Regions from separate parts of the Arthrobacter sp. SDR-2R genome, predicted to be linked through region 2. Evidence: riboswitches for the same ligand, from Rfam matches in the RefSeq annotation. Region 2 holds a riboswitch; each other region holds the start of a gene.
The links. A riboswitch is a leader RNA that binds a small molecule or an ion and turns the genes downstream of it on or off. The one in region 2 is predicted to bind cyclic di-AMP.
Positions count from the first base shown of each region.

Region 1 (2,253 bases), 1.5 Mb from region 2:
GGCCGCGCGGGGGGACCTCCGTCCCGTGCGCGGCATGGTCCTGGACCTTGAAGCGTTCGACGCCTGGGCGGAGCGGTGGCAGGCCCTGGGGCCCGACGCGGAACTGATGGACAGCGTGAACCCTGCCTATATTCCGCGGAACCACCTCGTGGAAGAGGCGCTGTCCGCCGCCACTGACGGAAACCTGGCTCCCCTGCAGCAGTTGCTCGAGGCCGTCGGCAGCCCCTTCGCCGAGCGGCCGGGCCTGGAACGCTACGCCGAAGGTGCCCCTGAGGATTTCGGCACCTACATGACCTTCTGCGGGACGTGACTGTTCAGCGGTACGGTGCGGAAATGACAGGAGGGCGGCAGCCGGGAATACCCGGCTGCCGCCCTCCTGTCTAAGAACAGCTTTGCTGTTTAGTACCAGCCTGCTGCTGCCAAAGCGTTGCGAAGGCTAGGCTACGCGGACTGCGGAGTAGCCGCCGAGCCAGCTGATGGAGTGGACCTCGGTGCTGTAGCCGTTGACGCCGCCGCTCACAACCTGGCCGTTGCCGGCGTACACGCCCACGTGGCCGGAGGTGATGATCAGGTCGCCGGGGGCGGGAGCGCCGACAACGGTTCCGTACTGGAAGAACTGCGTGGGGGCCAGGTCGCCGACGGACTTGCCGACGGAGCGCAGGGCCTTCTCAACCATTGCGGTGCAGTCCTGGTTCACGCCGACCTGGCTGTAAGCGGATGCCAGGATGGCAGCGCCGGTCCCGGTGCCGGTGGACGCCGCCGGGGCGGCTGAGGCGTAGGACATGTTCATGCCGGTGTTTGCCGGTGCGGTTGCGGCTGCCGTCTGGACGGGAGCTGCTGCCGGCGCCGGGGCTGCGGTGTGGCCAGCGCCGGGGATCTGGATCTGGTCACCGGGGTAGATGATGGAGGACAGTCCCAGTCCGTTGGCGGCCAGGACGTCGTTGAGGCTGACGCCATGGGCGGCCGCGATGGCCCCGATGGTGTCGCCGGACACCACCGTGTGGACGGTTCCTGCTGCTGCGGCGGGTGCTGCTGCCGGGGCAGGTGCGGAGTATGCCTGGACGCTGGTGTTCTCAGTGGTGTCCGGGCCGGTGACACCTGCATGGGCCGGGGCTCCGACGCCAAAGGCAATACCGGACGCTGCAGCAACGGCAAGCGCCGGACGGCCCAGCGAACGGGCCTGGGACTTGGCGGTTACGGCGAGGCCCTCGAGCACAATGGAGCGGGCCGGAGTCGCGCGGTGACGGGCAGTGGTGGAAATTTTTGACACAGTTGATCGCCTCTCCCATGCCTGCGGGGTGAGCTGTCGGGTTCGGGCTGGAGATACCCGGCCGGTAGCTGGCTCCGCGGGCGGAGGCGCTAACGACTTAACCCCAAGGCCACATGTGGCCGTAGAAACTTGGTTCCCCCGTCCCTGCCAAACGGAAAGCGGTTGAATCCCATGATCAGCGGCAGGGCTCGGCATGCTGACGGGAATGTCCCGTCTGAGAGGGACACCAAACGACCATAACCCGCGCTGCCCCCGATTGTCACATTTGGATAACATACGAGGCTCCCCTCTCAATTGCGCAAACGTCTTGATGTACTTCGCATTTCGGGCGGTGACCTCGACCGATGCAGGCAGGGTCTTTATCGCTGCAAACGGTAACAATGTGGCCACGGACGCGCCCTCGGGGGCCGCGCCGGACGGTAAGCTTCGGGACTATGCCCCTGTTCGTGACCAGCCGAGGGACCCGCTCCTCGGTGGCGTGCTGGCCATCGCCCTGGCCGCCGCCACCGTGCTGCCGGCCGCAGCGGAGGAGCCGCCGCCCGGCGGATATCCCTCCTGGTCGGATGTGCAGCAGGCGCAGTCGTCCGAAGCGGCAAAAGCTGCAGAAATTGCCACCATCGACGGGCTCTTGACCGGCCTGCAGGCGCAGTCGGAGGCAGCCGGGGACGCAGCCGTACGGTCGGCCGCCGAATACGCTGCCGCGGATGCAGAGCTCCAGTCCGCCACATCACGCCTGGAAACCCTGTCCGCACGGGCCGCCCGCGCAAACGACGAAGTGGCCCGGTACCGGAAGGACCTCGGCGCCCTGGCCGTGCAGTCGTACAAGACAGGCGGGACCAACGCCGGGTTCTTCGTGGCGCTGGACGCCCTGGGGACCAACAGCGTCCAGGGCCTCAACCTCGTCAAGCTCGTGGGGGACAAGACGGCCGCGTTGGTGGTCAAGGCGGCGGCGGCCGGAAAGGTATCCGCTGCCCTGGTGGAAC
Region 1 covers NZ_CM173231.1:2,478,726-2,480,978, forward strand. The annotation lists gene AC3ANU_RS11565 (protein adenylyltransferase SelO) at 1-310, shown strand, start outside; gene AC3ANU_RS11570 (C40 family peptidase) at 437-1,270, opposite strand; cyclic di-AMP (ydaO/yuaA leader) riboswitch at 1,274-1,444, opposite strand; gene AC3ANU_RS11575 (aggregation-promoting factor C-terminal-like domain-containing protein) at 1,602-2,253, shown strand, end outside.
Region 1: it holds a riboswitch for cyclic di-AMP, as region 2 does, so the genes downstream of both, AC3ANU_RS11570 (C40 family peptidase) here and AC3ANU_RS18575 (M23 family metallopeptidase) in region 2, are expected to answer to the same signal.

Region 2 (2,253 bases):
CGTTTGCGCACGGTGGCGCGCAGAATGATGGCGTGAAGACACGAAGGTAGCCTCTCCCAATGCCTGCGAGGTGAGCTGTCGGATTCGGATGGGAGTCACCCGGCCACGCTGCTTCCTGGGAAGCTTGTGACTTAACCCCAAGGCCTTCTGAACATGAAGGCCAAAATTGGTTCCCCCGCCCCTGCCAGACGATGAAATGCGAACGGACCTTGAGCGGTGGCAGAGTTAGGCAATCCACTCAAGAGCGTCAACTTCGGAAAAGTTGACGCGAGTTAGACGGTACAGCAGTTTTGCTTCAATGTCACATTCAGGTCACGGCGCGTCGCGGACATGTGAGAGCGGGCAACCATTTGGTTACAGCCAGCCCATGGGATCGACAACTTCGCCATTGACCTGCACCTCGAAGTGGAGGTGGCAGCCGGTGGATGCGCCCGTGGTACCGCTCAGTGCCACCACGTCCCCGCGGGAGACGGTCTGGCCCACCTTGACGTTGAAGGACGAGAGATGGTTGTAGGTGGTCTCCAGCCCGTTGCCGTGGTCAATGACCACGCGGTTTCCGCCACCGAACTGGTGCCAGCCGGCAAAGGTCACGGTACCTGTCGCGGCGGCCAGGACCGAGGTCCCGCACTGCGCCACGAAGTCCTGGCCCCGGTGGAAGTCTCCGGAGCCTCCGGTGATGGGACTGACCCGGTAGCCGAAGGGGGAAGCGGTGGTGAGGGAGGCGAGGGGTGCAGCCAGGGTGCCGGCCGAAGCGGCACGCGTGACGGAGCCGGCGGACTGGGCGCTCAGGAGTTGCTTCAGCTTCCCGTCCGGGTCGGCCTGGGTCACCACGGCCGACCGGCTGAAGTCGATCTGTGCTCCGACATCGGCCGAGATCTGGGGCTGGGGGCTGACGGCGGACGCGGCCAAGGGGGCACTGCCGGCGGCATCCGTGGCCATGACGGGACTCGTGGCGGGCACCGTGACCGTCAGCACCAGGCCTGTGGCGGCAAGGGCAATGCCGGCTTTTTGGCCAATACCGCTGGCCGCGGCAAACTCCGTCATCTGCCGGAAGGGACCCCGGCGGCGGCGCGCGTCACGATGCAGGTCGCGGGGGCGCTCCGCTGCGACAACTTCGGCAACCCGGGGTGCCGAAGGGGGGCCGGCCGCGCGGCGGCGGCCCCGGGAGGTCTGCATGGTCAAGAAGGGTTCCTCTCTGGAAGAAGCCTGCGGAGTTAGCTGTCGGATTCGGGTCAGAGAGATCAAAGACCCGGTCCGCCTTAGGCAAGCTTCTGCACAGGGGGTATTCCCGGAAGAATCCTTCACTGGAGAGGCTTGCTGCTGACGGACTTCACCCCAAGGCAGTCCCCCGCTGCCGCTTGTGGTTCCCCCGCCTCTGCCAGTAACGACTCGTGCACCTGACCCGCTGGCAGAGCTCGGCTCCGGATCAGGTAACGCTTATGTATCAACGCTTGGTTCCACTATAGAGGCTTAAGACCCTAGGTAACAATTCCGTTACCTTTGCGTGGTCGCCCCTCTGTGGGGTATGGGGGCCCCGATCAGGGCTGGCTGATGGCCACGAAGACGTGGGCGGCAACCTCGGGCGGCAGCTCCAATGCGCCTTCGATTCCGGGGACCCGCACGGAGATGTATTCGCCCACGCGTTCCAGCGCCACGGCGGCACCCGGCCGGATACCGCCCTCGTCCAGCTGCGCCAGCAGCTCCGGTTCCACCTGGATCGGCTCCGCCAGGCGGCTGATGGTCACTCCGGAGGCGGGCCCGTAATTCTTCATCGCTTCCACCAGGCTGATGGCGCCGTCGGCAAAGCCGGGCCCCGCCTGGCCGCCCAGCGCCGCAAGGCCAGGGATGGGGTTGCCGTACGGCGACTCGGTGGGGTGGTCCAGCATCTCGTAGATGCGGCGCTCAACGCGCTCGCTCATGACATGTTCCCAGCGGCAGGCTTCGTCGTGGACGTAGGCCCAGTCCAGGCCAATGACGTCTGCCAGCAGGCGTTCGGCCAGCCGGTGCTTCCGCATGACCTCCGTGGCGCGCTTGCGGCCCGTGTCCGTGAGTTCCAGGTGCCGGTCGCCGGACACGACCACCAGCCCGTCCCGCTCCATGCGGCCGATGGTCTGGGAAACGGTGGGACCGGAGTGGCGCAGACGCTCGGCGATACGGGCCCGAAGGGCAACGATGTTTTCTTCCTCAAGCTCCAGAATGGTCCTGAGGTACATCTCCGTAGTGTCGATCAGATCCGTCATCCAGCTCAGCTCC
Region 2 covers NZ_CM173231.1:4,023,582-4,025,834, forward strand. The annotation lists cyclic di-AMP (ydaO/yuaA leader) riboswitch at 47-226, opposite strand; gene AC3ANU_RS18575 (M23 family metallopeptidase) at 355-1,176, opposite strand; cyclic di-AMP (ydaO/yuaA leader) riboswitch at 1,189-1,400, opposite strand; gene AC3ANU_RS18580 (iron-dependent transcriptional repressor DtxR) at 1,539-2,240, opposite strand.

Region 3 (2,253 bases), 150 kb from region 2:
AGCACCAGGCAGCCAGCAACCCAGGGAAACACGGCCCGCCAGCAGGGCGCGCCCGGGGGAACACTTCCCGGCGGAACCGCTGCTGCCGGTGGTCGCGGAGGCGGGGCCGTGGGAGGCCTCTTGGGCGCCCCCACGCCGTCCGCGGAACTCGTGGCAGCACTCAGGAATGGCGCCTCGGGCTACACCTGGGCAGCGGCAGTGGTGGGGTCGAACAACGCTGCCGGTTACCAGTTGGCAACGGAACTGCCGGTCATGGCGGTGGGTGGGTTCAACGGCACAGATCCCGCCCCTACCTTGGCGGAGTTCCAGGATCTGGTGTCCCAGGGAAAGATCCACTACTTCATCACAGGCGGAACCATCCGGGCCAGTACCGGTTCGGACGCTGCCGCCCAGATCGCCCAGTGGGTGGCGAACAACTTCACGGCGCAGAGCATTGGCGGCACCACCGTCTACCTGTTGGCTGGGTAACGGGAACTGTAACGGTCGGCGCGCTGCGCTCATGAAATGGGGCGGCCATACCCCAATGGGACCGAGGTTACGAACGGGGAATCCGGCAAATCAACGCGCTGAGGATCGTGACTTCCGTTACCTAAATGTGACTTTCGCGTGCACTTCCTGTAGCGTCGATTGGGTGCGGCCCCCGTTCGGGCCGCATATCCCGGGTCGACGCCAAGCTCTGCCGCTTCCCCGGATTCCGATTGAGCTACGGCAGAGGCGGGGGACCCACCGTCCCGGGCACTGAATGCCCTTGGGGTTAAGCCAGTACGTGATCTTTCCGTATGGCCGGATGCCCTCATCCGAACCCGACAGCTAACTCCGCAGGTGTGAGAGGCGATCAATCATGTCCAAGAACACGGCAGAAGCACGCCTGCTGCAGGCCAAGGCTAAACACAGGGCCAAGCAGCAGGCCAAAAAGACCACCCTGGGCCAGCGCGCCGCCGTCCTGGCAGTATCCTGCGCGGTGCTGGTGGGGGTAGGCGCGGCAGGACAGGCCACCAGCAGCATGACTCCGGTGTCATCCACCGCATCCAACCCTCCCACGTCGGCGTCCGACGCTCAAATGAGCATCGAGAAGAGCGAGATCCGCTCCAACCCGGCAGCAAACCCCGCTCCCGCTGCCATCAGCGTGGCGCCGCAGGCAGCGGAACCGGCCCCTGCAGCGGCACCGGCAGCCCCCGCACCCGCCGCGCCAGCCCCGGCCCCGGCGCCTGCCCCCGCACCTGAGCCGGCTCCCGCCGTCGCGGTTAACGATCCCGCAGGCGCCCAGGCGTACGCCGCCAGCCAGCTGGGCGCGTTCGGCTGGGGACCGGACCAGATGCAGTGCCTGCAGACGCTGTGGACCAAGGAGTCCGACTGGACCACCACGGCCACCAATTCCAGCAGCGGGGCTTACGGCATCGTCCAGTCCCTGCCCGCTGAGAAGATGGCCAGCGCCGGTGCGGACTACCTCACCAACTACCGCACGCAGATCAACTGGGGCCTGGACTACATCAAGAAGAGCTACCAGTCGCCCTGTGGTGCCCTGAACTTCCACCTGTCCCACAACTGGTACTAGGCACTCCTCCCCCCGGCGGCAGCGATGCCGGGGAACTGCACCAAAGCGGCGGGCCGCATCATCACGATGCGGCCCGCCGCTTTGGTTAACCAGCGCTATCCGGTGCCCTCACCAGCTTCCTGTCCGTCGTTCCGCCACGGGATGTATTGGACAGCCCACTTGTTCCCGTCCGGATCGGCAAAGTAGACGAAGTGGCCCCAGTCCTGCACGTCCACGTCGCTGACATCCACGCCGTTGTTTTTCAGCTGGTCATGGGCGGCATTGATGTCGTTGACCACCAGCTGCAGGTTGGAGCCCGTGCCGGGCGGGGCGTCGACGAGTCCTTCGCCGATGCAGATGGAGCAGGCCGAGCCCGGCGGCGTCAACTGCACAAAGCGGATGGAGTCCGACGGCCGCTCGTCGTAGTCGGCGTTAAAGCCCACTTTGTTGACGTAGAAGTCCTTGGCACGGTCAACGTCGGATACGGGGACAAAGACAAGCTCGAGTTTCCAGTCCATCCGCACAGGCTAGCGGCGGGACACCCGTTGGGAAAGAGCCCGTTCAAACAGGGCAGCAGCGCTACCCGGCGATGCCGTAGAGGCGGTCGCCGGCGTCGCCCAGCCCGGGGACAATGTAGGACTTCTCGTTGAGCTTCTCGTCGATGGAGGCCAGGACGATGTGCACGTTGGCCCCTGACAGTTCCTCCTCCAGCCGCGCCA
Region 3 covers NZ_CM173231.1:4,176,477-4,178,729, forward strand. The annotation lists gene AC3ANU_RS19205 (ArnT family glycosyltransferase) at 1-468, shown strand, start outside; cyclic di-AMP (ydaO/yuaA leader) riboswitch at 676-836, shown strand; gene AC3ANU_RS19210 (aggregation-promoting factor C-terminal-like domain-containing protein) at 842-1,555, shown strand; gene AC3ANU_RS19215 (glyoxalase superfamily protein) at 1,651-2,052, opposite strand; gene upp (uracil phosphoribosyltransferase) at 2,114-2,253, opposite strand, start outside.
Region 3: it holds a riboswitch for cyclic di-AMP, as region 2 does, so the genes downstream of both, AC3ANU_RS19210 (aggregation-promoting factor C-terminal-like domain-containing protein) here and AC3ANU_RS18575 (M23 family metallopeptidase) in region 2, are expected to answer to the same signal.